Regions from separate parts of the Enterobacter cloacae complex sp. HYC033_NIDB genome, predicted to be linked through region 1. Evidence: predicted binding sites of a transcription regulator. Region 1 holds the regulator's gene; the other holds the start of a gene.
What was found. The regulator PhoB, encoded in region 1, activates phosphate uptake and scavenging genes when phosphate is short. The targets are predictions, from matches to a motif close to CTGTCATAAAACTGNCNNAT.

Region 1 (15,132 bases):
GTACCGCTTTGCAGTAAAGTTAGCGCAACATCTACTGCAATCATTTCTTTACAGCCTTCAGTTATCCGGCAGCAAGGGGAACACCTGGTTATGAACCCACCCATCTTTTTAGTTGGCCCTCGCGGCTGTGGGAAAACCACCGTTGGTCTGGAGCTGGCGCGTCTGTGCCAGAGTCAGTTTGTCGATACTGACCATTGGCTCCAGGAGAATGCCGGTAAGACCATTGCCGATATCGTTGAGGATGAGGGTTGGGAGAGCTTTCGTGCGCGTGAAACAGCCACGCTGGAAGCGGTGACCGCGCCGTCAACCGTGATCGCGACCGGTGGGGGCATTATTCTGGCGCCGTATAACCGCCAGTTTATGCGCGAAAAGGGTGTCGTGATCTACCTCTGTGCCCCGGTCTCTACGCTGGTGGGGCGGCTGGAGGCGTTTCCGGAAGAGGGACAGCGCCCGGCGCTGACCGCGAAACCGCTGAGTGAAGAGGTCAGCGACGTCCTCGCCGAACGCGATGCACTGTACCGCGAGGCGGCACACCACGTTGTGGATGCGTCAGCGTCACCCGAGAAAGTTGCGATTCAGATTATTACCGCCCTGCGTTTGGCTTGCGCCAGCTAACAGCCGTCTATACTCATAGCTCAGACATAAAAAAAGGATGAGCTATGCCAACCAGACCTCCCTATCCACGCGAAGCCCGCATCGTTACCGTTGAAAAAGGTAACGGCGATCAGACCGTAACCTGGTATCAGCTGCGTGCCGATCACCCTAAACCTGATTCGCTGATCAGCGAACATGAAACCGAACAGGAAGCGCTGGATGCGAAACGGCGCTATGAGGATCCTGAGAAGTCCTGACAGGAATCCGAATTCGTTACAACCGTGCCTGAATCACACTTTTAACTTATCGCTGATGTTAAGCAGCAGTTAATATTTAGTTATTACAGGTGGATTCGGAAAGGCCAGTCGATCTTTACATTACGGTGTAGAGATCCCCTGCTACGCTTGGTGCTGTTTTGTTGAATAAATGAACAGTGCAGCGTAGTGAGCCTGTACCTGTGTGGCAGTTGTGGTAGTAACGGAAGGCGATCAAAATGAAGGCGACGTTGGCGATCCTCACGATTGGTGTGGTGCCTGTAAGCGAAGTATTACCGCTCTTAACCGAGCATGTCTCTGAACAACAAATTACGCATCTCAGTCTGTTAGGGAAGCTCAGTCGGGAAGAGGTCATGGAAGACTACGCGGTCGGAGAGGGGGAAGATCCCCTGGCAACGTTACTCAGTGACGGTAAACTGGCGCATGTGTCGCGCCAGAAAATCGAGCGCGCGCTACAGGGCGTGATCGAAGTGCTCGACAATCAGGATTATGACGTTATTTTGCTGATGAGCACGGCACCCGTTAAAGGACTCAGCGCGCGTAATGCCATTCTGCTCGAACCGATGCGGATTATCCCCCCGCTGGTGGCCTCAATTGTTGATGGTCATCAGGTTGGGGTCATCGTTCCCGTTGAGGAACTGCTGGATAACCAGACGGTGAAGTGGGCCGCGCTGGAGCACACCCCGCTGTACGCACTGGCAAACCCGTTCTGGGACAGCGAAGCGAAGCTGATTGCGGCCGGGCAGGAGTTGATCGACAGAGGGGCGGATGTCCTGATGCTCGACTGCCTGGGCTTCCATCAGCGGCATCGTGATTTACTGCAAAAGGCGCTGGATGTTCCGGTGCTGCTCTCTAACGTCCTGATGGCGCGCCTGGCGTCAGAATTACTGGTGTAATGATTTTGCGTGACAGGTCATGAGCATGGCCCCTATAGTGGATTTTTCTCAATAAATATAAGGGCCAGTTCATGCTTCAAAGTAACGAATACTTTTCCGGTAAAGTGAAATCCATTGGTTTTACCAGCAGCAGCACTGGCCGCGCCAGTGTCGGCGTAATGGCGGAAGGGGAATACACCTTTGGCACCGCAGAAGCGGAAGAGATGACGGTGGTCAGCGGCGCGCTGAACGTCCTGCTGCCGGGTGAAACGGAGTGGAAAGTCTATAGTGCCGGGCAGGTCTTCAACGTGCCGGGCCACAGCGAGTTCCATTTACAGGTTGCAGAGCCAACCTCTTATCTGTGCCGCTATCTGAAATAAAAGCATGCCGGGTGGCGCATTCGCTTACCCGGCCTGCGTTTTGCCTGTCAGCGCTGCGCTTCGCCGCCGAGGCCTTCCACCAGGTTCTGAATCAGCGCCGCCAGCTCGCCGGTCATCAGGATAAAGTCTGCGTCAAAGCGCTGAGCATAATCTTCGCGGTCGATATCTTCGTTCTGATCGCGCAGTTCATCGCAGAACTTAAGGCGCTTCACGGAGCCGTCATCACACATCACAAACTGAATGCGCTGCTGCCAGTCGAGTGCCAGTTTGGTCACCACTTTGCCCGCTTCAATGTGCACGGCGATTTCGTCGCTCACCAGATCCTGTTTCTTCGCGCGGATCACGCCGCCATCTTCCAGCAGCGCTTTCAGCTCTGCTTCATCAAGGATCTGGAAGCCCTGCGCGGCAGTCCCGCTGCGCACCCACTCGGTCAGGGTCAGCTCAATCGGCGTTTCCAGCGCCAGCGGTACCACCGGTAATGAGCCAAGGCTCTTACGCAGCAGCGCCAGCGTATCTTCCGCTTTTTTGGCGCTGGCGCAGTCCACCATGATCAGCCCGTTAACAGTGTCGATCCACATCATGGTCTGGCTAAAGCGGCTAAAAGCGCGCGGCAGCAGCGAGTGCAGCACTTCATCCTTCAGCGAATCTTTTTCGGTTTTTTTAAGCTTACGGCCCTGTTCAGCTTCCAGCTTGAAGATCTTCGCTTCGAGCGCCTGCTTAACCACGGGCGTCGGCAGGATCTTCTCTTCTTTACGGGCGCAAACGATGATTTGCCCCGTGCTGCTGGCGTGGGTCAGCGCATCGCTTTGAGAACCCATTGGCGGAACCCAGCCGGTTTTTGCCATATCCTGGCTACCGCAAGGGGTAAAGGAGTAAGCGGCTAACTGTTTTTCCATCTCTTCTGCACGCAGCGAAACGTCGCGGCTGAGACGGTAAACCATCAAATTTTTGAACCACAGCATGATAATTTCCACGGCCTTGTCGTTAAATCAGCGGGCATGATAACGAATTGTCGCATCGCTTGCATTGCTAATCGGGAAGCGGGCTTCTACTCTGTTGATAATCAAAATAATGAGGAGTGTCTTGTGCGTATTGGGATTGATTTGGGCGGCACCAAAACAGAAGTTATTGCGCTGAGCGAGCAGGGGGAGCAACTGTTTCGCCACCGTCTGCCTACGCCGCGCGATGATTATCACCAGACCATAGAGACGATTGCCCGCCTGGTCGATATGGCAGAGCAGGCAACGGGCGAGACGGGCACGGTCGGGATGGGGATCCCTGGCTCCATTTCGCCCTATACCGGCGTGGTGAAAAACGCCAACTCCACCTGGCTCAACGGTCAGCCGTTTGATAAAGACTTAAGCCAGCGCCTGAACCGGGAAGTGCGTCTGGCGAATGATGCCAACTGCCTGGCGGTGTCTGAGGCCGTGGATGGCGCAGCGGCTGGCGCGCAGACCGTATTTGCGGTCATTATCGGCACCGGCTGCGGAGCGGGCGTGGCTATCGGCGGGCGTTCGCATATTGGCGGCAACGGCACCGCGGGCGAGTGGGGGCACAATCCGCTGCCGTGGATGGACGAAGATGAACTCAAATACCGCGCCGAAGTGCCGTGCTACTGCGGCAAGCAGGGCTGTATTGAGACCTTTATCTCCGGCACGGGGTTTGCCACCGATTATCATCGTCTGAGCGGTCAGCCGCTGAAAGGTAACGAGATTATGCGTCTGGTTGAGGAGCAGGATCCGGTTGCTGAACTGGCGCTAAGCCGCTACGAAATGCGGCTGGCTAAGTCGCTGGCGCATGTGATCAATATCCTCGATCCGGACGTGATTGTGCTGGGCGGCGGCATGAGCAACGTTGACCGGCTGTACGCCACGGTGCCAACGCTGGTGAAACAGTGGGTATTTGGCGGCGAGTGCGAAACGCCGATCCGCAAAGCCGTCCACGGAGATTCCAGCGGAGTGCGCGGCGCGGCGTGGCTCTGGCCGGAATAAACGCAAAACCGTTTTTGATGTTTGTGCCCTCTCCCCGTGGGAGAGGGCCAGGATGAGGGCACCAGAGCGCATCATCCCCCCATTTACTGCACCGCAAACTCCCTGTCCAGCCTGCTATATCCCAGCCCGTTGATCTTCTTCACTTTGATCTGCACCGGAATGCGCTCTTTCATTGCCTCTACGTGGCTGATCACGCCAATGGTTTTCCCGGTGGCGTTCAGCGCGTCGAGCGCGTCCAGCGCGGTGTCCAGCGTTTCGCTGTCGAGCGTGCCGAATCCTTCATCCAGGAACAGCGAGTCAATGCGCGTTTTGTGACTGACCAGATCGGAAAGCGCTAAAGCCAGCGCCAGACTGACCAGGAAACTCTCCCCGCCGGAAAGGGTACGGGTATCGCGTACCGCATCGGCCTGCCAGGTATCGACCACTTCCAGCTCCAGCGCGTCGCTGGCTTTACGCTGAAGCAGATAGCGGCCATGCAGACGGTTGAGCTGCTGGTTGGCAAGCCACACCAGATTATCCAGCGTCAGCCCCTGGGCGAATTTACGGAATTTATCGCCGGTGCTGGAGCCTATCAGCGCGTTGAGATAGCCCCAGTCGTCGGCCTGACGCGCCGCCTCCTCAATCTGCTGCATAAGCGCCTGCTGGTGCAGACGGTTATCGGCGTCCTGTTTGAGCTGCTGGCGGATCTCCCCCTGATGCGTGGTGTTGTCCCGAAGCTGTTGCGCCAGCTGGTGTAACTGCGCCTGAAGCGTTGCGGCATCGGTTTCCAGCCCCTCGGGGCGCTGTGCCTGATGCGCCTGAAGCTGCTGGCTTGCCTGCATCGAAAGCGCCGTGGCCTGCTGGAGCTGGTTTTCCAGCGTCTGCTTTTGTTGTTCAAGCTGGTGGATCGACGTTTCATCCAGCAGGGCGGAGAGAAATGCGTCCCGATCGGCAAAGCAGCTCGCGGTCAGCGCGGCGTTGAACTGAGCCTGTGATTGCTGGAGCCGTTCACGCTCAAGCGTCTCCTGTTGCTGTAGGGTGGTGAGCTGACTTTGCAGCGACACGCATTCGTCGTGGATGCCGCGCCAGTTCTCAGGGATAACCGCGTCGGCTTCTGCATCATTGGTAACCGGCAGCGTTTCCAGAATGGGCATCAGGGCGTTAATACCTTCCTGAATCGTACCGTGCTGGGCCTGTTTTTCCTGCCACAGGGTATATTCGCTTTCGCGCGCGCTCAGCCAGGCGCTTTCAGCCCCTTCATCGGGCACGCTAAGCGACAGCGATTGTAACGAGGCCGCCAGCGCCTGACGCGTCGCCGTCAGCTGCTGCTGGTACTGGCGCGCCTGACCTTCCTGTTCATTGAGCTGGTTTTGCAGCGTCAGACGCTGGCTGAGCTGATACAGCTGGCGTTCATACTGTTCCTGTTCGCTCATCCAGGGGGCTATATCATCCTGAATATTCAGCGCTATGTTCAGGGAGGCGCAGACCTCCAGCCACTCCTTAGTAAGTGCTTGCTCTTCCTCAGAGAGAGCCTGTGCTTCCTCTGTCTCGCGCTGGATCTGTTGGGTCAGCGCATTCACCTGCCCGAGCACCAGCAATCCTTCCTCTTTTAGCGCGGCAACCTCTTTCTCCAGCGCGTCGCGGCGGCGCTGATTGTCAGTCAGTTCAAGCGCCTGATACTGCACAACTGCCGGGTGTTCGCGTGAACCGCAGAGCGGGCAAGGCTTACCCGCTTCGAGCTGTGCACGATAGTTCTCAAGATCCTTGATTGTCGCCTCACGCTCACAGAGCGCTTTCAGGTCGGCATAGTGCTGATTTTTCTCTTTGAACTGCTGACGCCGCAGGATCAGCGTTTCATTGAACTTAGCCTGCTCAGCCTGCGCTTTCTGCACGCTTTCCGCATTCTGGCGCAGTCGTTTTTGCAGCGGCTGATAGCGAGCGTGAAGCGCTGTCAGACGCTGGCGGAGCGCCCGCGACTGTGCCTGTTGCTCCATTGCCGTCGCGAGATCCTCAGCCGTCAGCGTCAACCTACTTTCAGGCATCTCAGCCAGCTTCTGACGAAGCTCAGCCATGCGCGCTGACTGGGCAACAAGCTGATTTTTATCGCGACCCAGTTGCGTAAAATGCGCCCGCCAGCCGGCAATTTCCTGCCCCCACTGACGGAAACGATCGTGTTCGGTCAGCCACTGCGTCAGTACCTTGTGCTCTGTCTGCAACTGTTCACGGTTGCGCAGCGCACCGTTGCGAATACGCGAGCGCTGCACCGCTCTGTCGAGTAAGCGAGTATTTACTTCAACAATTCGCTCTGTTGTCTGCGCCAGGCGGGTGGTCTGCTCCTGCTGATACTCCCATAGCGGACGTAGCTGGGCGGCGGGCTGCGCCAGCTTGAGCTTCGCCAGTTGGGGCGCGGCGTCCGTCAGAGCCTGTTGCGCCTGCTGCTGCGAAGCGGCTGCACGCTGCTGCTCACGTATCAGTTCGTCGTTACGCGTAAGCCACTGAAAATCTTTCTGTTGGCTTTGCTGCTGTGCCAGCAGGACTTTTTCTTCGTCAGTAAGTGCCTGCAAACTTTGCTGCAAGTGCTGCTGCTGTTCCTCGCTCAGCAGCACAACCCCTGCGGCCTGCGCTTCGCACATCTCCAGCGCGTTACGTGCCGCTTTGTGTTTTTCAAAAACCATGGCGGAAATCTGGCCGTAAATTTCCGTGCCGGTCAGTTCCTCCAGCAGCTCTGCGCGATCGCTCGGTTTAGCATTCAGGAAGGCGGCAAACTGCCCCTGAGAGAGCAACATCGAACGGGTAAAGCGACCATAGTCCAGCCCGGTAAGCGTGGCGGTTTGTTCCAGCTTATCCGTGACTTTGTCGGCCAGAATTTTGCCGTCTTCGCAGCGGGCCAGCTCAACGCGCGGTGCCTGTAAGTTCCCGTCCGGCTGGTTGCGGGCGCGGTTCTGGCTCCAGAAAGCGCGATAAGCAACGCCTTTGACCTCAAATTCCACTTCTGCCAGGCATTCGGCGGTATCGCGCGTCATCAGGTCGTTTTGCGCCTGAGAGACCTTATTAAGACGCGGCGTTTCGTGGTAAAGCGCCAGGCAGATGGCATCCAGCAGCGTGGTTTTACCCGCGCCGGTTGCGCCGGTGATGGCAAACAGTCCGTTGCTGGCGAACGGCTCCGCGGTGAAATCAATTTTCCACTCACCCTTTAGCGAATTCAGATTTTTCAGGCGCAGGCTCAGAATTTTCATGCGTTTTCGTCCTCGTCATGGAGGGAATGCAGGGTCTGGGCAAACAGCTCGTTAAGCCTGGTGCGTCTGGCCTCGTCCACCTCTTCATGCGCAAGCCGCCGCGCGAACACCTCTTCAACCCGAAGTTCGCTAAGCGTTTCACGCTGGGCGTTGAGCAGTATTTTCTCGCGCTGCTCGCGGCTGCGGCGTACCAGCAGCACCTCCACGGGAAGGTCTTCCGTCAGCGTCTGTATTTTACGCTGCATATCGTACAGGTAGTCGTCGGTGGTGATTTCGATATCGAGCCAGACGGGGGGATTAAGCGCTGCGCCGCGCCACTGCTCAAGCTGAGCGGTAATGGCGGCCAGATCGCCTTTCAGCACCGCCAGCGGCTGGGTGACCGGCACCTCAAGCGTCTCAACGGCGCTGAGTTTGCCTCCGGTGAAGCTCACCAGATGCACGGATTTGGCTTTGCCCGTTTCGTCAAAACTGAGCGAAATGGGCGAGCCGCAGTAGCGGATATGCTCGCAGCCGCCGATGATCTGCGCCCGGTGAATATGCCCGAGGGCAATGTAGTCGGCGGGGGGGAAGTTTTGCGCCGGAAACGCGTCCAGCGTACCGATATAGATCTCGCGCACCGCATCACTCTTACTGGCTCCGACGGTGGTGAGGTGCCCGGTGGCAATGATCGGAATGGCCTGATCGCCGCGCAGGGCGCAGGCTTCCGTATGTTGCTGGTGATAATAGCGGGTGATGGCCTGCAACAGATGCTGCTGTTTTTCGCTGCCGGACAGACCTGCCTGGCTTTGCACGATATCGCGCGGGCGTAAAAACGGAATTGGGCACAGCACTGCGCCCGGCGTGCCGTCGCGTTTTTTCAGGATCTGCGGCGCGTGTCCGGCGCTGGCCACCACGGTGGTATTGAGGAACGCCAGAATATCGCGGGATTCATTCAGCGTCGCCACCGAGTCATGGTTTCCGGCGACAATCACAAGGTGACAACCGGTTTGCTGGAGGTTGACCACAAAACGGTTGTGCAGCTCACGCGCATAGCTCGGCGGCGATCCGGTATCAAAAATGTCGCCCGCCACAATAATCGCGTCCACCTCGTGAGCCTGAGCCGTCTCCAGCAGCCAGTTCAGGAACGCTTCATGTTCCGCGGCGCGGCTTTTGCTGTAAAAATTTTGACCCAGGTGCCAGTCTGAGGTGTGAAGTATGCGCATAAAAGATCCGTGGCAATAATAAGAAAGCAGGATTATAAACGTTCGGGGAACGGAAAATAACCGCTGTAATAAAACAACAGTTTGCTATTTATAGTGGTAATGTTTTTCATAAATCTGTCATAAATCTGACGCATAATGACGCCGCATTACAGACTTGTAACTTAAATACGATAAGACAGGGCAAAGTATGGCGAGACGTATTCTGGTCGTAGAAGATGAAGCTCCGATCCGTGAAATGGTGTGCTTCGTGCTTGAACAAAATGGCTTCCAGCCGGTTGAAGCGGAAGATTATGACAGCGCGGTGAACCAGCTGAATGAACCCTGGCCCGATCTGATCCTGCTGGACTGGATGCTGCCTGGCGGTTCCGGATTGCAGTTTATCAAGCATATCAAACGCGAGGCGATGACCCGCGATATCCCGGTGGTAATGCTGACGGCGCGCGGCGAGGAAGAGGATCGCGTGCGCGGTCTGGAAACCGGCGCGGACGATTACATCACTAAACCGTTCTCCCCGAAAGAGCTGGTGGCGCGTATCAAAGCCGTGATGCGCCGTATTTCACCGATGGCGGTGGAAGAGGTGATTGAGATGCAGGGGCTGAGCCTGGATCCTACCTCACACCGGGTCATGACCGGTGAAAATCCCCTCGATATGGGACCGACCGAATTTAAACTCCTGCACTTCTTTATGACCCACCCGGAGCGCGTTTACAGCCGCGAACAGTTGCTGAATAACGTCTGGGGAACTAACGTCTATGTCGAAGACCGAACGGTTGACGTCCATATTCGCCGCCTGCGTAAAGCACTGGAACTGAGCGGCCACGATCGCATGGTACAGACGGTCCGCGGCACGGGTTATCGTTTCTCGACCCGTTTCTGAACAATGACAGGAGTGTGACGCGTGCTGGAACGTCTGTCATGGAAAAGGCTCGTCTTTGAACTGATCTTATGTTGTATTCCGGCCCTCATTCTGGGGGCTATCTTTGGCTATCTGCCGTGGTTTTTACTGGTGGCCGTGACGGGATTGCTCGTCTGGCATTTCTGGAATTTACTGCGTCTCTCCTGGTGGCTGTGGGTCGACAGAAGTATGACACCCCCGCCGGGAAGCGGGAGCTGGGAACCGCTACTCTACGGCCTGCACCAGATGCAGATGCGTAACAAAAAGCGCCGTCGTGAGCTGGGAAGCCTGATCAAACGCTTTCGTAGCGGTGCGGAGTCGCTGCCGGACGCGGTGATCCTGACGACAGAAGAAGGGACAATCTTCTGGTGTAATGGCCTCGCGCAACAGCTGCTGGGCCTGCGCTGGCCGGATGATAATGGTCAGAACATCCTGAACCTTCTGCGTTATCCCGAGTTCACGCTGTATCTGAAAAAGCGGGATTTTTCGCGCCCGCACAATCTGAAGCTCAATAACGGTCGCCATCTGGAAATCCGCGTGATGCCCTACAGCGATCGGCAGTGGCTGATGGTAGCGCGGGACGTTACCCAGATGCACCAGCTTGAGGGCGCGAGACGTAACTTCTTTGCCAACGTTAGCCACGAGCTGCGTACGCCGTTGACGGTGCTTCAGGGCTACCTGGAGATGATGCAGGAGCAAACGCTTGAGGGGGCGCCGCGTGAGAAAGCACTGCATACCATGCGGGAGCAGACGTTCCGCATGGAAGGGCTGGTCAAACAGCTGCTGACGCTTTCAAAGATTGAGGCTGCCCCGTCGCTGGCGCTAAACGACATCATTGATGTGCCGATGATGTTGCGGGTGGTGGAGCGCGAAGCCCAAACGCTGAGTCATAATCAGCACACCCTGAGTTTTGACGTTGATAACACGCTGAAAGTGCTCGGCAGTGAAGATGAGCTGCGAAGCGCTATCTCAAACCTGGTCTATAACGCCGTGAATCATACCCCGAAAGGGACGCATATCGCGGTGAGCTGGCAGCATACCCCGGCGGGCGCTGAGTTTAGCGTCGAGGACAACGGGCCGGGGATCGGGCCCGAGCACCTCCCGCGTCTCACCGAACGATTCTACCGGGTGGATAAGGCGCGCTCGCGGCAGACCGGCGGGAGCGGACTGGGACTGGCAATTGTGAAGCATGCCGTCAGCCATCACGAAAGCCGGCTCAATATCGAAAGCACCTTGGGTAAGGGCACGCGCTTTAGCTTCGTGATTCCGGAACGATTAATTGCCAAAAAAAGCGCCTGACGGCAGATGTGTCAGGCTACCTTTCCACGGGCCAGCGATTGCTGGCCCGTTTGCTTTGCAGTCAAGCGAAACGCGGATGAATATTATACGGCTGGTGCTTTTTTGTTCGCATGATTAGCCATGAGTTTTTCTTATACATGGCATATTATTTTGGTCTGAATTTTCATGCTGGCATATTGTTCTGGTTTTACGATCCCTTCTTGCCTTTAAACGTTATAAGCGTTTAAATTGCCCCCCATATACTGTCAGACCGACTGTATTTGCGTGGTAAATCGAAAAACTATTCTTCGCCACGCCAGGACGGGAGCATATCCCGCTGAAATTGAGCAAATTTTCCGCTGTATCGTCCCGTGAGGGATGGCGAAAATCTCAACGTATTCAACACCACATCCACAGGCAGTAAGGTTTTATGACCCATCACTTGAAATCGCGTGACATTATCGCGCTGGGCTTTATGACATTTGCGCTGTTCGTTGGCGCAGGTAACATCATTTTTCCTCCAATGGTTGGCTTACAGGCGGGTGAACACGTCTGGACGGCTGCGTTTGGCTTCCTGCTTACTGCCGTGGGCCTGCCGGTACTGACCGTTATCGCGCTGGCGAAAGTCGGTGGCGGTGTGGACAGCCTCAGCACCCCGATTGGCAAAGTGGCTGGCGTTCTGCTGGCAACCGTCTGCTATCTGGCCGTTGGCCCGCTGTTCGCGACCCCACGTACGGCGACCGTCTCCTTTGAAGTGGGTATCGCCCCGCTGACCGGTGACGGCGCGATGCCGCTGTTTATTTACAGCCTCATTTACTTCGCCATCGTGATTCTGGTTTCTCTCTATCCCGGCAAACTGCTGGATACCGTGGGTAACTTCCTGGCTCCGCTGAAAATTGTGGCGCTGATCGTGCTGGCGGTTGCGGCCATCGTCTGGCCTGCGGGGCCCATCAGCTCCGCGATGGACGCTTATCAGAACGCGGCGTTCTCAAACGGTTTCGTGAACGGCTATCTGACAATGGATACGCTCGGTGCGATGGTGTTTGGTATCGTTATCGTTAACGCCGCGCGTTCCCGCGGGGTGACCGAAGCGCGCCTGCTGACTCGCTACACCATCTGGGCTGGCCTGATGGCCGGTGTCGGCCTGACGCTGTTGTATCTGGCGCTGTTCCGTCTGGGTTCAGATAGCGCAACGCTGGTCGATCAGAGCGCAAACGGCGCGGCGATCCTGCATGCTTACGTGCAGCATACCTTTGGTGGTGCAGGCAGCATGCTGCTGGCGGCGCTGATTTTCCTGGCCTGTCTGGTGACGGCGGTGGGTCTGACCTGCGCCTGCGCGGAGTTCTTCGCTCAGTATCTGCCGCTCTCTTACCGCACGCTGGTGTTTATCCTTGGCATCTTCTCCATGGCGGTGTCAAACCTCGGTCTGAGCCACCTGATTCAGGTGTCAATTCCGGTGCTGACGGCGATCTATCCGCCATGTATCGTGCTGGTGGTGCTGAGCTTCACCCGCCCGTGGTGGCATAACTCGACGCGAATTATTGCGCCGGCCATGTTTATCAGCCTGATTTTTGGTATCCTTGACGGGATCAAAGCATCAGCATTTGCAGAAATCCTGCCAGCCTGGACACAGCGTCTGCCGCTGTCCGAGCAGGGCCTGGCCTGGCTGATGCCTTCCGTTGTAGCGCTGGTTCTGGCGATTATCTGGGACCGTGCGGCAGGGCGTCAGGTGACATCCAACGCCCATTAATCAACGGCAACAAATTGTTTAACCACGGGGCTTAAGGCCCCGTGGTTTTTTGTTTTTTTCGTGTTGAATGGCAAGATTTTAATGGAAAGCACTAACAAACTTAAACGTGGATTGAGCACCCGCCACATCCGCTTTATGGCGCTGGGCTCGGCTATCGGCACCGGTCTTTTTTATGGCTCGGCAGATGCCATCAAAATGGCCGGTCCAAGCGTTCTGCTGGCCTACATCATCGGCGGCGTGGCGGCCTATATCATCATGCGTGCGCTGGGGGAGATGTCGGTTCACAACCCGTCTGCCAGTTCCTTCTCCCGCTACGCACAAGAAAACTTAGGCCCGCTGGCCGGGTTTATCACCGGCTGGACCTACTGCTTCGAAATCCTGATTGTCGCCATTGCCGATGTGACGGCGTTTGGCATCTATATGGGGGTCTGGTTCCCCGCCGTGCCGCACTGGATCTGGGTACTGAGCGTGGTGCTGATCATCTGCGCCGTTAACCTGATGAGCGTGAAGGTGTTTGGCGAGCTGGAGTTCTGGTTCTCCTTCTTCAAGGTCGCGACCATTATCATCATGATCCTCGCCGGTTTCGGCATCATCATCTGGGGTATCGGCAACGGTGGGCAGCCAACCGGCATCCATAACCTGTGGAGCAACGGCGGCTTCTTCAGCAACGGCTGGCTCGGGATGGTCATGTCGCTCCAGATGGTCATGTTCGCCTATGGCGGTATTGAGATTATCGGCATCACCGCCGGGGAAGCGAAAGATCCGGAGAAGTCCATTCCGCGCGCCATCAACTCGGTGCCGATGCGTATCCTGGTGTTCTACGTGGGCACGTTGTTTGTGATTATGTCCATCTACCCGTGGAACCAGGTGGGCACCAACGGCAGCCCGTTTGTCCTGACTTTCCAGCATATGGGCATTGCGTTTGCCGCCAGCATTCTCAACTTTGTGGTACTGACCGCCTCGCTGTCGGCCATCAACAGTGACGTCTTCGGCGTGGGTCGTATGCTGCACGGCATGGCGGAGCAGGGCAGTGCGCCGAAGGTGTTTGCCAAAACATCGCGTCGCGGCACCCCGTGGGTAACGGTGCTGGTCATGACCGTGGCGCTGCTGTTCTCGGTTTACCTGAATTACATCATGCCGGAGAACGTCTTCCTGGTGATTGCGTCACTGGCGACCTTTGCGACGGTGTGGGTGTGGATCATGATCCTGCTGTCGCAGATTGCGTTCCGTCGCCGCCTGTCGCCAGAAGAGGCCAAAGCGCTGAAGTTTAAAGTGCCGGGCGGCGTGCCAACGACCATTGTCGGTCTCATCTTCCTGGTCTTCATCATTGGCCTGATTGGTTATCACCCGGATACCCGTATTTCCCTGTACGTGGGCTTCGCGTGGATCGTCCTGCTGCTGGTGGGCTGGATGTTTAAATGTCGCCGCGATCGTCAGCTGGCGGAAGCACAGTAAGGTAAAAATGCCGGGTGGCGCTGCGCTTACCCGGCCTACACTCCCTTTTGCCCTGGAAAAAATCTCCTCCTCCGTTCTCCTCCCCCAATAATCCCGAACACGATGAGCTATCTTTAATCACCCTGTGGCAAGGTGACGTCAATTTCATCAAAGGGGATTCGTGATGTTAAACGCCTGGCACCTTCCGGTTGCCCCATTTGTTAAGCAAAACAAAGACAACCTTGTGATTACGCTCTGGCTGGCAGGGGACAATCAGCCTGAACGTGTGACCCTGCGCGCCGAAGTGGATAACGAAGAAACGTCGCTGAAAATGCACAAAGTGCGCAGCCAGCCGCAGCCGGGCGTCACGGCGTGGCGGGCAAATATCGATTTGCGCAGCGGGCAGCCGCGTCGCCGCTACGGCTTCAAGCTGCTGTGGAACAACCGGCAGCTGTGGTTTACCCCGCAGGGCTTCAGCCGTTTTCCTCCGGCCCGGCTGGAGCAGTTTGCCGTGGATCACCCGGATAACGGCCCGCAGTGGGTTAACGATCAGGTCTTTTACCAGATTTTCCCGGACCGCTTTGCGCGCAGCGAAAAGCGCAACGCCGATCAGGACAAGGTTTATTACCATCATGCGGTCGGTCACGACATTATTCTGAAAAAATGGGACGAGCCGCTGACCGCCCAGGCGGGGGGATCGACCTTTTACGGCGGCGATCTCGACGGTATCAGCGAAAAACTGCCGTACCTGAAAACGCTCGGCGTGACGGCGCTGTACCTGAACCCGGTGTTTAAAGCGCCAAGCGTGCACAAATACGATACGCAGGATTATCGCCACGTTGACGAGCAGTTTGGCGGTGACGAGGCGCTGCTGCGGCTGCGGCACAACACGCAAAAAGAGGGTATGCGCCTGATCCTTGATGGCGTGTTCAATCACAGCGGTGATTCTCACGCGTGGTTTGACCGTCATAATCAGTCGATGAGCGGCGCATGCCATAATCCAGACTCACCGCAGCGTGACTGGTACAGTTTTGATGAGAATGGCCGCGCCCTGGACTGGCTGGGCTACCCGAGCCTGCCGAAGCTCGATTTCCAGTCGCCATCGCTGGTGAATGAGATCTACGGCGACGACGACAGCATCGTGCGCCACTGGCTGAAAGCGCCGTGGAACATGGACGGCTGGCGGCTGGACGTGGTGCATATGCTGGGTGAATCAGGCGGGGCGCGGAATAACCTTCAACAT
Region 2 (15,132 bases), 470 kb from region 1:
TCACAGCACGATGAGCTGCAACGCCTGAGCGCCCGCGGGCTGCTGGCCGCGCTCGGTGAGGGGCGTTTTGCGCAGGTGCTCGACGCTGGCTGCGGGCCTGGCGGCAATAGCCGCTACTGGCGCGCAACGGGTAGCCACGTCACGGCGCTGGATTTATCCGCGCAGATGCTGGATGAGGCCCGCCAGCAGCAGTCAGCAGACCGTTATCTGGTGGCCGATATCGAGGCCATCCCGCTGGAGGATGCGCTGTTTGACCTTGTCTGGAGCCATCTGGCGGTGCAGTGGTGCGCCAGCCTGCCGCAGGCCCTACGCGAGCTGTACCGCGTGGCGCGGCCCGGCGGAGCGGTGGCCTTTACCACCCTGCTGGAAAGTTCGTTGCCAGAGTTGAATCAGGCGTGGAGGGCAGTGGATGCGCAGCCGCACGCCAACCGGTTTCTCTCGCACGTACAGGTCACTCAGGCGCTGGCAGGCTGGCGCTATCGCAGCGTGGTCCAGACCGTCACCCTCGAATTTAGCGATGCGTTAAGCGCCATGCGATCGCTTAAGGGCATAGGCGCGACGCACCTGCACGCCGGACGGGAGAAGAAACCCCTTACCCGTGGCCAACTCCAGCGTCTCGAGCTGGCCTGGCCGCAGGAGCGGGGCCGGTTCCCGCTCTCTTATCATCTTTTTCATGGGATTATTGAACGTGACTGAACGTTATTTTGTTACCGGCACGGACACTGAAGTCGGTAAAACGGTTGCCAGCGCCGCGCTGTTGCAGGCGGCGCGTCTGCTGGGGAAAACAACGGCCGGGTATAAGCCCGTAGCCTCCGGCAGCGAGATGACGCCGGAAGGCTTACGTAATACCGATGCGCTGGCGCTACAGCGTAACAGCAGCCTTGCGCTGGCCTATTCTGCGGTGAACCCCTATACCTTTGCTGAACCCACCTCGCCGCACATCGTCAGCGCCGATGAAGATCGTCCGATTGATTTTTCGGTGCTCTCTTCCGGGTTACGCGACCTGGAAACACTGGCCGACTGGGTGCTGGTGGAGGGGGCTGGCGGCTGGTTTACCCCGCTGTCCGACGAGCAGACATTTGCTGACTGGGTGCAGGCCGAGCAGCTTCCGGTCATTCTGGTGGTTGGCGTGAAGCTTGGCTGTATCAATCACGCCATGCTGACCGCCCAGGCCGTGCAGCAGGCCGGGTTGCGTCTGGCAGGGTGGATTGCCAATGACGTGGTAGCGCCGGGTAAACGTCATGCTGAGTATCTGGCGACGCTGAAGCGGGTGCTGCCTGCGCCGTTTCTCGGCGAGATCCCGTGGCTTGCCGACGGCGCAGAGCAGGCGGAAACCGGACGCTATCTCGACCTCAGCGCCTTATGTCCCGCGCCATCCAGTGCGCAATAAGGTCGTCATCCAGCTCGTTAACGTGGCCCTGTGCCACGTTACGTCCGCGATAGAGCATGCAGAAACGATCCGCTACCCGGCGGATAAACGACAGCTGTTGCTCCGCTAACAGCACCGTCATTCCCAGCTCCCGATTCAACCGCACCAGCAACTGCCCCAGCCTGCGCGCGAAACCGTGCCCTGCGCCATGCATGGGCTCATCCAGAATCAACACGCGCGGACGATTAACCAGCGCACTGGCGAGGGCCAGCTGATACTGGTCGTCAGGGGACAGCGCAGAGGCACGGCTCTGTCGCAGCGGATAGAGCTCCGGAAACAGGGCATACACGTCACTTTTTGATGCCGGATCGGGTTTCCCCGTCGCCCGCATAGCGATATGCAGATTTTCATCGACGGTCAGCTGGGAAAATATTCGCCGATCCTGCGGGACGTAGCCTATCGTCGGCGGCGCCGGGAATGCGGACGCAGGGCTGAGCAAGTTATGCGGCGGCGCGCCAGCCTCATGCCAGATGATGGTGCCGCTCTCGACGGGCACCTTTCCGGTAATGCAGTTCATAAGCGTGGATTTGCCCATGCCAGGCAGGCCAACAATGCCCGTACAGATGCCTTGCGGGAAATCGATATTCACGTTCCATAGCGTATGTTGGCTTCCGTAAAACTGATTTACAGCACGCAGACTCAACATCTTTCTCTCCTTAAAAATGTGTGGGGTGATGCACAGAGTGATGTCTGCAAAACGCCTGCCAGGAACTTCATAATGATTAAAAAAAGGCCATTTTTAGGAATAACTCACTATCAAAAGCTGAACGTTTATACGAATTGCACACTCCCGGTGCTGCGTATGTCGAATTGTGGTGCAGGAGAAATGACAGAATTGTGATTAAGATCTCGCCAGTCGCTTATGAAAAAATGAACGTTTTCCAGGCAAAAAAGAGTGATAAAAATTTTTTACTGCCGCTTCGTGGGAAAAACCGGGAATTTGCTGGAGTGCATGCTGTACGGGCTGGAGGCAGTTATCCACTATTCCTGTGGATAACCTTGTGCATTAGAGTTAGAAAACCCGCGATAAGCGAGAGAATACGCGGGTTACAACCAAATTGATGCGAAACGCGGCTTAATAAATTAGTCTTTATTTTTTAACGAATTAGATAAAAGCAATTCCCTCAACGCCAGCGAGACCTGTTGCCATAAAACTTTCATAACCGCCCTTGACAAATGTTAAAAAAGTAATAGTTCTGGGGATAACCCCCTGAGGCTGGTGTTTTATTTTGTCACAGTCGAAATTTGGCTCGCGAACGCACTAATCCTCTCTGCGCTACGCTAAATATCCTGACACGCTACTGGTTTTTCATCCAGTGTTTTTTACTGGCAATCCTGGCCACAACGAGTAAAATTACTCACCTGCCGCTTATTCTGTCATCAGGTCGTCGCCCATGAGTAAACCGTTTAAACTGAATTCTGCTTTCCGTCCTTCCGGGGATCAGCCCGAGGCTATTCGTCGCCTGGAAGAGGGGCTGGAGGACGGGCTGGCGCACCAGACCCTGCTGGGGGTTACCGGTTCGGGCAAAACCTTCACCATTGCCAACGTCATTGCCGATCTCCAGCGTCCGACGATGGTTCTCGCGCCGAACAAAACGCTGGCGGCGCAGCTGTATGGTGAGATGAAAGAGTTCTTCCCGGAAAACGCGGTGGAGTATTTCGTCTCCTACTACGACTACTACCAGCCGGAAGCCTACGTTCCCAGCTCCGACACGTTTATCGAGAAAGATGCCTCGGTGAACGAACATATCGAGCAGATGCGTTTGTCGGCGACCAAGGCGTTGCTGGAGCGTCGTGATGTGGTGGTGGTGGCCTCGGTGTCGGCGATCTACGGCCTGGGCGATCCGGATCTCTATCTCAAGATGATGCTGCACCTGACGCAGGGGATGATCATCGATCAGCGTGCGATTTTGCGCCGTCTGGCGGAGTTGCAGTACACCCGTAACGATCAGGCGTTCCAGCGCGGGACCTTCCGCGTGCGCGGCGAGGTGATTGATATCTTCCCGGCGGAGTCGGACGATATGGCGCTGCGCGTGGAGCTGTTCGACGAAGAGGTTGAACGCCTGTCGCTGTTCGATCCGTTGACCGGTCACGTCGAGTCGGTGATCCAGCGCTTCACCATCTACCCGAAAACGCACTATGTAACGCCGCGCGAGCGTATTGTGCAGGCGATGGAAGAGATCAAAACCGAGCTGGCGGACCGCCGTAAGGTGCTGCTGGCGAACAATAAGCTGCTGGAAGAGCAGCGCCTGAGCCAGCGTACCCAGTTCGATCTGGAGATGATGAACGAGCTGGGCTACTGCTCCGGCATCGAAAACTACTCGCGCTACCTCTCCGGGCGCGGGCCGGGCGAAGCGCCGCCGACGCTGTTTGACTACCTTCCGGCGGACGGCCTGCTGGTGATCGACGAATCCCACGTTACGATCCCCCAGATCGGCGGGATGTACCGCGGTGACCGCGCGCGTAAAGAGACGCTGGTGGAGTACGGGTTCCGACTGCCGTCAGCGCTGGACAACCGTCCGATGAAGTTTGAAGAATTTGAGGCGCTTGCTCCGCAGACCATCTACGTATCGGCGACGCCGGGCAACTACGAGCTGGAAAAATCCGGTGATGACGTGGTGGACCAGGTGGTGCGTCCGACCGGGCTGCTGGATCCAATTATCGAGGTTCGTCCGGTGGCGACGCAGGTGGACGATCTGCTCTCGGAAATACGTGCCCGTTCCGCCATCAACGAGCGCGTGCTGGTTACCACGCTCACCAAACGTATGGCGGAAGATTTGACGGAGTATCTGGAAGAACACGGTGAGAAGGTGCGGTATCTGCACTCGGATATCGATACCGTGGAGCGTATGGAGATCATCCGCGATCTGCGTCTGGGCGAGTTCGACGTGCTGGTCGGTATTAACCTTCTGCGAGAAGGGCTGGATATGCCTGAGGTGTCGCTGGTGGCGATTCTGGACGCGGACAAAGAGGGCTTCCTGCGTTCCGAGCGCTCGCTGATCCAGACCATAGGCCGCGCCGCGCGTAACGTCAACGGGAAGGCGATCCTGTACGGGGATAAAATCACCCCGTCGATGGCCAAAGCGATTGGCGAAACGGAACGTCGTCGCGAGAAGCAGCAGCGCTACAACGAAGAGCACGGCATCACGCCGCAGGGGCTGAACAAGAAGGTGGTGGATATCCTGGCGCTGGGTCAGAACATTGCGAAGACCAAAGCGAAAGGCCGCAGCAAGGCCCGTTCAGTGGTGGAAGAGGATACCGTCGCGCTGACGCCGAAAGCGTTGCAGCAGAAGATCCACGAGCTGGAAGGGCAGATGATGCAGCACGCGCAGAACCTGGAGTTCGAAGAGGCCGCGCAAATCCGCGATCAGCTGCATCAGCTGCGGGATCTGTTTATTGCGGCATCGTAGTTTTTTGCCCGGTGGCGTTTTCTCCCTCTCCCTGTGGGAGAGGGCCGGGGTGAGGGCATCAGGCCGCACAAAACGAACCTAACCTAATGCCTGAATCGCCTTCTCCAGCGCCTCGCGCAGCAGATGGCGGTCGTGGCGATATTTAATATCGCTGGCTTCCAGCGGCTCCTGCACCACCACGCGATCGCCAATCCCCGATACATCCACTTTCGGCCCGACCACGACACCATCGATAATTTTCTTACCAACGTACTGTTCCATCAGGTCCAGCTTATCCGCCAGCGACAGGCTTGCCGCCGCCGGGCTGAGTTCGCGGCCTAAATTACCGATATAGACCATGGGCGCAGGCGTTCTGCGCAGCGCCTGCGCCAGCTCTTTCACCAGCAGGATCGGCATCAGGCTGGTATAAAAACTTCCCGGCCCAATCAGGATCAGATCGGCCTCGGCAATCGCTTCTACCGCTTCACGCGTTGCGGGTACGCTGGGGTAGGTCATTAGCTCTTTTGGCGGAAGAAGAAGCTGGTCGATATTCACTTCACCATACACTTCGTGATCGTCGGCATCGATCGCCATTAAATCCACCGGCTGTTCGGACATCGGGATCAGGAATGCATCCACCTTTAACAGGTTACGAATTAAATTGATCGCTTCCAGAGGGCGCACGCTCAGGTGATCCAACGCCTTTAACATCAGATTTCCAAGGTTATGGCCTGAAAGTTCACCATTTCCGCCAAAACGGTACTCAAACATTGCCGAGGCCACGCTTGGCTCCGTGATGAGCTGGTTGAGGCAATTGCGCATGTCACCCCAGGCTATCCCGCCTTCAGCACGTCGGATCCGCCCGGTTGAGCCGCCGTTGTCCGTTGTTGTCACGATGCCCGTCAGGCGCGAGCCCAGTGACGATAACGACGACATCACTCGTCCCAGACCGTGACCTCCGCCAAGAGCGACCACACGGTCCAGATCCGCAAAAGTGCGATTGCGCATACCTATTCCTTATCCTGTTAAGCTTGCGTCACAGTAACGCAACTACTCCTAAAAGACGATGCCTCTCACAAACCATAATGACGTATATCAATGCGAAAGCGCTGTTTTTGCGTATTCTGTAGTGAAAATGCACGATAACATCGTTATATATAAATTTATATAGCGAAAAGCGACAATGGCGAAGTGGCGATTTCCACGCTACTATCGCCATAACCCCGTTTTCAAAACTGAAAACATACACTCTAGCCCTGGCGCCTGTGTCGAGAGATATGGCGCCCTGGCCGTGGCGGATTTGCCACCAGGGTACAGAAAGAAATGACTGTGCCTCCCGATCTGGAAAGGTGTACATGGCTTCACAACTTACTGATGCTTTCGCGCGTAAGTTTTTCTACTTACGTTTGTCGATTACCGACGTGTGTAACTTCCGTTGCACCTACTGCCTGCCCGATGGCTACAAGCCGGGCAGCGTCACCAATAATGGCTTTCTCTCCGTGGATGAAGTACGCCGCGTCACGCGCGCGTTCTCTGAACTTGGCACGGAAAAAGTGCGTCTTACCGGGGGAGAGCCCTCCCTGCGCCGTGATTTCCCTGACATCATTGCCGCCGTGCGTGAAAACGAACGTATCCGCCAGATCGCGGTGACCACCAACGGTTACCGCATGGCGCGTGACGTGGCGAACTGGCGCGATGCGGGGCTGACGGCGATCAACGTCAGCGTCGATAGCCTGGACGCCCATCAGTTCCACGCCATTACCGGCCAGGATAAGTTCCAGCAGGTGATGGACGGCATCGATGCCGCGTTCACCGCCGGTTTCGACAAGGTCAAAGTCAATACCGTGTTGATGCGTGATGTGAACCACCATCAGCTGGACACTTTCCTGGCGTGGATCAAACCGCGCCGCATTCAACTGCGTTTTATTGAGCTGATGGAGACCGGGGAGGGTAGCGAGCTGTTCCGTCGCCATCATATCTCCGGCATGGTTCTGCGCGACGAACTGCTGAAACGCGGCTGGATCCACCAGATCCGCCAGCGCAGCGATGGCCCGGCGCAGGTCTTTTGTCATCCGGATTATGAAGGCGAAATCGGCCTGATCATGCCCTATGAAAAAGACTTCTGTGCCAGCTGCAACCGCCTGCGCGTCTCCTCCGTCGGCAAGCTCCATCTTTGCCTGTTCGGGGATGGCGGCGTCGATCTACGCGATTTGCTGGAAGATGACGCCCAGCAGGACGCGCTTGAAGCACGTATTTCCGAGGCGCTGACGCACAAAAAGCAGACCCATTTCCTGCATCAGGGCAACACCGGCATTACTCAGAACCTGTCCTATATCGGCGGGTAATCAGGCTTTAGAAGGAACCAGAAGATGAGTCAGGTAAGCGCGGAATTTATCCCGACACGCATTGCTATTCTTACCGTTTCCGAACGTCGTGGTGAAGAGGATGATACCTCTGGCCACTGGCTGCGCGAGGCGGCACACGAAGCCGGACACCAGATTGTTGATAAAGCGATCGTCAAAGAAAACCGTTACGCCATTCGCGCTCAGGTCTCACAGTGGATTGCGGGTGATGACGTCCAGGTGGTGCTGATCACTGGCGGCACCGGCTTTACCGCAGGCGACCAGGCACCGGAAGCGCTGCTCCCGCTGTTCGATCGCGAAGTGGAAGGCTTCGGCGAAGTGTTCCGCATGCTCTCCTTTGAAGAGATTGGCACCTCTACGCTTCAGTCCCGTGCCGTCGCGGGGGTGGCGAATAAGACGCTGATCTTCGCCATGCCGGGGTCGACCAAAGCCTGCCGCACCGCGTGGGAAAACATTATTGCCCCGCAGCTGGATGCCCGTACCCGTCCGTGTAATTTTCATCCCCATTTAAAGAAATAAGCTATGTCACAACTGACCCACATAAACGCCGCTGGCGAAGCGCATATGGTGGATGTCTCCGCCAAAGCCGAAACGGTGCGCGAGGCGCGTGCTGAAGCGTTCGTCACCATGCTGCCGGAGACGCTGGCGATGATTATCGACGGCAGCCATCACAAGGGTGACGTGTTTGCCACCGCCCGCATCGCCGGTATTCAGGCCGCTAAACGTACCTGGGACCTCATCCCGCTCTGCCATCCGCTGATGCTCAGCAAAGTGGAGGTAAATTTGCAGGCGCAGCCGGCGCATAACCGTGTGCGTATCGAGTCCCTGTGCCGCTTAACCGGGAAAACCGGCGTGGAGATGGAGGCGTTGACGGCGGCCTCCGTGGCGGCGCTGACCATCTACGACATGTGTAAAGCGGTACAGAAAGATATGGTGATTGGCCCGGTGCGTCTGCTGGCAAAAAGCGGCGGCAAATCCGGTGATTTTAAGGTGGAAAGCCATGATTAAGGTGCTCTTTTTTGCCCAGGTCCGTGAGCTGGTCAATACCGACAGCCTGACGCTGGACGGCTCTTTCGAAAATGTCGCCGCCCTGCGTGCGCATCTGGCGGCGCAAGGCGACCGCTGGGCGCTGGCGCTGGACGAAGGCAAACTGCTGGCCGCCGTGAACCAGACGCTGGTGGAGTTGACCCACCCGCTGGCCGATGGGGACGAAGTGGCCTTCTTCCCGCCGGTCACAGGGGGTTAAGATGACGGAAACCCGAATTCTGGTCGGCCATGAGCGTTTTAACGTGGGCACGGAATATGACTGGCTGGCCGGGCGCGACGAAGACGGCGCGGTCGTGACGTTTACCGGGAAAGTGCGTAATCATAATCTCGGCGACAGCGTAAAAGCGCTGACGCTGGAGCACTATCCGGGAATGACCGAAAAATCGCTGGCGGCCATTGTGGAAGAGGCGCGAGGCCGCTGGCCACTAGGGCGCGTTACGGTTATCCATCGCATCGGCGAAATGTGGCCCGGCGAAGAGATTGTGTTTGTCGGCGTCACCAGCGCCCATCGCGGGAGTGCTTTTGCGGCGGGGGAGTTCATCATGGATTACCTTAAAACCAAAGCGCCGTTCTGGAAGCGTGAAGCGACGCCGGAAGGTGAGCGCTGGGTGGAATCACGCGACAGCGATAAACATGCCGCCAGCCGTTGGTAGTTGGTTTACGCGGATGTGTTACTCTTAACGTGTGTGTTTACTTAATCAGGAGTGAATCATGGACCGATTTCCGCGTTCCGATTCGATAGTTCAGCAGACCCGTAGCGGGCTGCAAACCTACATGGCTCAGGTGTATGGCTGGATGACGGTTGGCCTGCTGCTTACCGCGTTTATCGCGTGGTATGCGGCAAATACGCCTGAACTGATGATGTTTATCTTCTCAAGCAAAATCACCTTCTTTGGGCTGATTATTGCGCAACTGGCGCTGGTGTTCGTGCTCTCCGGGCTGGTGCACAAGCTCAGCGCGGGTATGGCGACCACGCTGTTTATGCTCTATTCGGCGCTGACCGGGCTGACGCTTTCCAGTATTTTCATCGTTTACACCTACTCTTCCATCGCCAGCACGTTTGTGGTGACCGGCGGGATGTTCGGTGTGATGAGCCTGTACGGTTACACCACCAAACGTGACCTGAGCGGCTTCGGCAACATGCTGTTTATGGGGCTGATTGGGATTGTGCTGGCGTCGCTGGTGAACCTGTGGCTGAAGAGTGACGCGCTGATGTGGGCGGTGACCTATATCGGGGTGGTGATCTTCGTGGGCTTAACCGCTTACGATACCCAGAAGCTGAAAAACATCGGTGAACAAATTGATGTTCGCGACAGTTCAAATCTGCGCAAATACTCGATTCTGGGCGCGCTGACGCTTTATCTGGACTTCATCAACCTGTTCCTGATGCTGCTGCGTATCTTCGGCAACCGTCGCTAGTTATTTCCCCCTCACCCTAACCCTCTCCCTCAGGGAGAGGGGATTGCACGGTGCGGGCTTTTCTCCCTCTCCCCGTGGGAGAGGGCCGGGGTGAGGGCATCAGACCGCAGCGCTACCCGACACAACTCACTTCGCCAACATCCTCTCGTTCTTCGCGCGCAGCTTCTTCGCCCGACTCTCCAGCACCAGATAACAGACCGTTGCCAGCGCCAGCGGCAGGAAGTAGTAGATCATGCGGTACGCGAGCAGGGCGGCGATAATCGTCCCGTGAGACACATGCTCCCCCGCAAGCAGCGCGATAAACACCGCCTCCAGTACGCCAATACCCGCCGGAATATGCACAATCACCCCGGCAATACTGCTTACCAGCAGCACGCCCAGCACGAAGAAGTAGTTCACATCTTCGCCAATCAACAGCCAGATAATGGCCCCCATCGCCATCCAGTTAGCGCTGGAAACCACCATTTGCAGGACGGCAAACTTCCATGACGGCAGCACCAGCTTCTGGCCTTTAATGGTCATGTGACGACGTTTGGCAAAGGCGCAGGCCCACAGGTAGGCGGCGATGATCAGCAGCAGTACGATGCCCAGGATGCGCAGGGTAGCCTCATCGATGTACCAGTGCGCAGGCAGCTGCACCACGCCGATGGTGAAAATCACCCCGCCCAGCAGGATATACCCCAGCCAGTTGGTGGTGATGCTTAAGGAGAAAATACGCGTGATGGTGCCGCCCGGTAAGCCAAGGCGGGAGTACAGGCGATAGCGCATACCAATCCCGCCCACCCAGGTGCTCAGCGTCAGGTTAAAGGCATAGCAGATGAATGACACCAGCATAACCTGCCGTTTGGCAAGCTTATGCCCGCAGTAGGCACGTCCCAGCAGGTCATAGCAGCCGTACATCAGGTAGCTCACAATCACCAGCCCAACGGCCCCCAGCAGGACTGTCCGGTTGTAGTTGCGAATAACTTTCCACACCTCTTCCCAGTCCACCTTTTGGGCATACACCACCAGCAGGACCGCGACGGCAATGAAGAACAGCCAGGTCAGGATTTTTTTCGCCAGCCGCCAGCGAGGATGAGATTTCGACATCAGGTTTTCCCTCCATCTTCCGCCTCTACGCGGTCCTGGGTTTCCATTTCGGGTTGCACAGGCGGATCCACCAGCGCCAGTTTCGGCGTATGCGCGGGCAGCCAGCCCACCATGGCCGGGAAGTGGCGCAGGAAGTGGAACACCACCACGCCGATGCCCACGTTCCACCAGCTCCGTTTCGGCACCATGGACTCATCCACACGCACGCAGTCTTTATTGATAAGACCCTGAAGGTTATCGCGCAGGGTCTGATTAAACTGGCGATCGTGGATGATCAGGTTCGCTTCCAGATTGAGCGATAAGCTCAGCGGATCGAGGTTGCTGGAGCCAACGGTCGCCCAGTGGTCATCCATCACGGCGACTTTGCCGTGCAGCGGGCGGCGGCGATATTCATAGATCTGCACGCCGCTTTTGACCAGATAGCGATAGAGCAGACGCGCGCCGACCTTCACAATCGGCATATCGGGCTCACCCTGCACGATAAGCTTCACGCTCACGCCGCGTCGGGCCGCGTTGCGCATGGCGTGCAAAATCCGGTAACCGGGGAAGAAATAGGCGTTGGCGATAATCACCTCACGCTTCGCATTCGCCAGCATCTTCAGGTAATGACGCTCGATATCGTCCCGGTGCTCCTCGTTATCCCGCCAGACGAACAGCGCCTGCGCCTCGCCGGGCTTGCGGTTCTCTTCCGGGCGATGACGGCGTCGCCACCAGCGGCGAGCGGCCTCTTTGCCGGGTAAGTTTTCCAGCACGAACAGCTGGATGTCCTGAACCACCGGTCCTTCGATACGGATCGCGTAGTCCTGTTTAGCTTCGGGACCGTAATCCGACATATGCTCGGCGGAGTAGTTAATGCCGCCAACGAAGGCCACCGTTTCATCCACCACCACAATTTTGCGGTGCATTCGGCGGAACAGGTTGGTGCGCATGCCGAACAGACGCGGGCCGGGATCGTAATAGCGGAACACCACACCTGCGGCGGTGAGCTCGTTAACAAATTCGTCGCTGAGATCCGGCGAACCATATCCGTCGAGCAGAACCTCGATTTTTACACCGCGACGGGCGGCATGCAGCAGTGCGCTGTGCAACTGCCTGCCCACATCGTCTTCAAACCAGATAAACGTTTCGAGAAAGACTTTCTGCTGTGCGTGGCTAATCGCCTCAAAAACCGCCGGATAAAAGTTATCGCCATTTTCCAGCAGCGTAATACGGTTACCTTCCTGCCATGTGCATTTCATAAGTGAATCTCCGCGCTGAGTGGGGCATGGTCGGAGAGATGTCGCCAGTTGAGTAAAGCCAGCGCAGTCGGGCTGCTGGCGTGGGCATTTTTTACGTAAATGCGGTCAAGGCGCAGTAGGGGGAAGCGCACCGGAAACGTCCGCGCGGGACGACCGCGTGAGCGGGTAAAGATCTCCTCCAGCCCCGCCTTCACCTTCAGCGGATGGTTGGCCCGCTGTCGCCAGTCGTTGAAATCACCGGCCACCACGACGGGCTCGCCCTCCGGCAGCGCATTGGTCCAGTCTGCCAGCATCTGTAGCTGGGCCTGACGGTGGGCTTCACGCAGGCCAAGATGAACACAGCCCACATGAATGGGAAAATCGAGCGCCGGGGGGGTGATACGACAGTATAACAGCCCGCGTTTTTCGCTCTCGCCAACGGAGACGTCGCGGTTCTCATAATGCTCGATAGGAAAACGCGACAGCACCGCGTTACCGTGATGCCCCTCCGGGTAGACCGCATTGCGCCCGTAGGCGTAATCGCTCCACATGGTATCCGCCAGAAACTCGTAGTGGGGCGTGTCGGGCCAGTTTTCGAAATGCATAGGGTGCACTTCGTGCGCGCCCATGACCTCCTGGAGGCAGACAATATCGGCGCTGACGGTGCGCACCGCGTCGCGCAGCTCCGGTAAAATGAAGCGGCGGTTAAATGCTGTGAAGCCCTTATGAATGTTTATCGTCAGCACCTTAAGCGAGAAATGCTGCGTTTTTTTGCTCATAAACACCTTCCTGGGTGACTATCCCGATGAAAATAAAGTGTAGTAGGCGTCACAAAAAGATGCGGCGTTACGGAATTTTCCGTAAAGTGCGGTAGTCTGAATTAGCAGAGAAAAATCCTTCAGGAGAGAAGCCATGAAGTGGCAACAACGCGTTCGTGTCGCAACCGGTTTGAGTTGCTGGCAGATAATGTTGCATTTACTGGTCGTGGCCGTACTGGTGATGGGCTGGATGAGCGGCACGCTGGTGCGTGTCGGCTTAGGGTTATGCGTGGTTTACGGCGTGACCGTGCTGTCGATGCTGTTTTTACAGCGTCACCACGACGCGCGCTGGCGTGAAGTGGGTGATGTGCTCGAAGAGCTCACCACCACCTGGTATTTTGGTGCGGCAATGATCGTCCTGTGGCTGTTGTCACGCGTGCTGCAAAACAACCTGCTGCTGGCCCTGGCGGGTCTGGCTATCCTCGCAGGGCCTGCGGTGGTGTCATTGCTCACCAAAGAGAAAAAACTACGCGATGTTTCGTCTAAACATCGCATAGGCCACTGAGCCCGTTGTGGCCGCGATGACCAGTAGCGGCCACAAACTTCCCCATACAATATCCAGACTCGCATCCTTCAGATAGATTTGCTTGGTGATATCCGTGAAGTGACGAATCGGGTTTATCCACGTCAAATCCTGTAACCACACCGGCATGTTCTCCACTGGCGAAACGTACCCTGAAAGCAAGATCGCCGGCATCATAAAGACAAACACCCCGATAAACGCCTGCTGCTGCGTTGAGCAGAGCGCGGAAATCAGCAGCCCAAACCCCACCAGCGACAGGCCGTAAATTACCATCGTGAAGTAAAACAGCGCCAGCGATCCGGCAAACGGGATCTGGTACGCCCATATTCCCACTCCCAGCACGATGGTGGCCTGGAACGTCGCGACAATCAGTGCCGGCACCGCCTTGCCGACAAATATCTGCCAGGTGGCGAGCGGTGAGACCAGCAGCTGATCCAGCGTACCTTGCTCACGTTCGCGCGCCACGGACAGCGAGGTGACAATCATCACGCCAATGGTGGTGATCATGGCGATTAATGACGGCACCACAAACCATTTATAGTCCAGGTTCGGGTTGTACCAGTTGCGCACCACCAGCTCGCTGTTGTTGGGTTTGGGTTTGCCTGCCATCAGCTCCTGCTGGTAATCCTTCACCACCTGTTGCAAATAGTTCGCCGCAATCTGGGCGCTGTTGGAGTTACGTCCGTCGAGGATCAGCTGCATCGGCGCGGTCTGGAATGTGTCCAGGTTGCGGGAGAAGTCCGCCGGGAAGCGCACCAGCAATAATGCTTTCTGCGTGTCGATGGTGGGCTGGATCGCCTGCGGGCTTTCCAGAAGCAGGACATGGGTAAAGGCTTTGGCGCGGGCGAAACGCTGCGTCAACTCGACGGAATGCTTGCCGTTGTCTTCGTTGTAAATGGCGATGGTGGCGTTGGTGACCTCCAGCGTGGCGGCAAACGGAAACAGTACAACCTGAAGCAGCACCGGCAGCACCAGAATGGCGCGGGTCTGCGGCTCGCGCAGCAAGGATTGCAGCTCTTTGCGGATCAATGTCCATAAACGGTGAAACATCGCGTCGTCCTCCTGTCGGGTGGCGCTTGCGCTTACCCGACCTACAAAATCCGATGGCTAATCTAATCTTCTTTTCGTTTTCATCCACGTCAGCCCGATAAACATCACCGCCGACGCCAGCAAAAACAGGGTGTTGATAATCAGCACCACCGGAATATTTCCCGCCAGGAACAGGCTTTGCAGGGTGCTCACAAAGTAGCGCGCCGGAATGATGTACGTCACGGCGCGGATCACCGCCGGCATACTGTCTATCTGGAAGATAAAGCCGGAGAGCATAATCGACGGCAGGAAGGCGGCATTAAGCGCCACCTGCGCGGCGTTAAACTGGTTGCGGGTGATGGTGGAGATGAGTAGCCCCATCCCCAGCGTGCTGAGCAAAAACAGGCTGGTAATAAAGAACAGCAGCACCAGCGAGCCGCGGTACGGCACGCCAAGAATAAATACCGAGACCAGCATACAGAGCAGCATCGCCAGCATGCCGAGGAAGTAGTAGGGAATCAGCTTGCAGAGCAGCAGCTCGACGCGCGTCACTTCGGTCGAGAGCAGCGCCTCCATGGTGCCGCGCTCCCATTCGCGGGCGATCACCAGCGAGGTGAGGATCGCGCCAATCACCGTCATGATGATGGTGACCGCCCCCGGAATAATAAAATGCTGGCTAATGGCGGCGGGGTTAAACCAGTAGCGCGTCTGCACGTCAATCAGCGGTTCAAACTCCTCCCCCCGGTCTTCGGCGCGCTGCATCTGCCAGAGCTGCCAGATACCCTCCGCGTAGCCCTGCACGAAGTTGG

Region 2: uvrB (excinuclease ABC subunit UvrB) is a predicted target of PhoB. The motif match lies at 2,573-2,592, and genes of this name have one in related genera.

Annotation. Positions count from the first base shown of each region.
Region 1 is NZ_CP115123.1:1,806,237-1,821,368, forward strand. Features, by position in the region: gene aroL (shikimate kinase AroL) at 91-615, shown strand; gene yaiA (protein YaiA) at 660-851, shown strand; gene O1721_RS08535 (AroM family protein) at 1,088-1,765, shown strand; gene ppnP (pyrimidine/purine nucleoside phosphorylase) at 1,837-2,124, shown strand; gene rdgC (recombination-associated protein RdgC) at 2,172-3,086, opposite strand; gene mak (fructokinase) at 3,210-4,115, shown strand; gene sbcC (exonuclease subunit SbcC) at 4,199-7,330, opposite strand; gene sbcD (exonuclease subunit SbcD) at 7,327-8,532, opposite strand; gene phoB (phosphate response regulator transcription factor PhoB) at 8,720-9,409, shown strand; gene phoR (phosphate regulon sensor histidine kinase PhoR) at 9,431-10,726, shown strand; gene brnQ (branched-chain amino acid transporter carrier protein BrnQ) at 11,136-12,455, shown strand; gene proY (proline-specific permease ProY) at 12,537-13,910, shown strand; gene malZ (maltodextrin glucosidase) at 14,074-15,132, shown strand, end outside.
Region 2 is NZ_CP115123.1:2,272,582-2,287,713, forward strand. Features, by position in the region: gene bioC (malonyl-ACP O-methyltransferase BioC) at 1-696, shown strand, start outside; gene bioD (dethiobiotin synthase) at 689-1,390, shown strand; gene O1721_RS10895 (ABC transporter ATP-binding protein) at 1,353-2,075, opposite strand; gene uvrB (excinuclease ABC subunit UvrB) at 2,824-4,839, shown strand; gene yvcK (uridine diphosphate-N-acetylglucosamine-binding protein YvcK) at 4,918-5,826, opposite strand; molybdenum cofactor riboswitch at 6,053-6,186, shown strand; gene moaA (GTP 3',8-cyclase MoaA) at 6,174-7,163, shown strand; gene moaB (molybdenum cofactor biosynthesis protein B) at 7,188-7,700, shown strand; gene moaC (cyclic pyranopterin monophosphate synthase MoaC) at 7,704-8,189, shown strand; gene moaD (molybdopterin synthase sulfur carrier subunit) at 8,182-8,427, shown strand; gene moaE (molybdopterin synthase catalytic subunit MoaE) at 8,429-8,881, shown strand; gene O1721_RS10935 (Bax inhibitor-1/YccA family protein) at 8,940-9,647, shown strand; gene O1721_RS10940 (lysylphosphatidylglycerol synthase domain-containing protein) at 9,774-10,736, opposite strand; gene clsB (cardiolipin synthase ClsB) at 10,736-11,974, opposite strand; gene O1721_RS10950 (endonuclease/exonuclease/phosphatase family protein) at 11,971-12,732, opposite strand; gene O1721_RS10955 (YbhQ family protein) at 12,866-13,276, shown strand; gene O1721_RS10960 (ABC transporter permease) at 13,238-14,344, opposite strand; gene O1721_RS10965 (ABC transporter permease) at 14,402-15,132, opposite strand, start outside.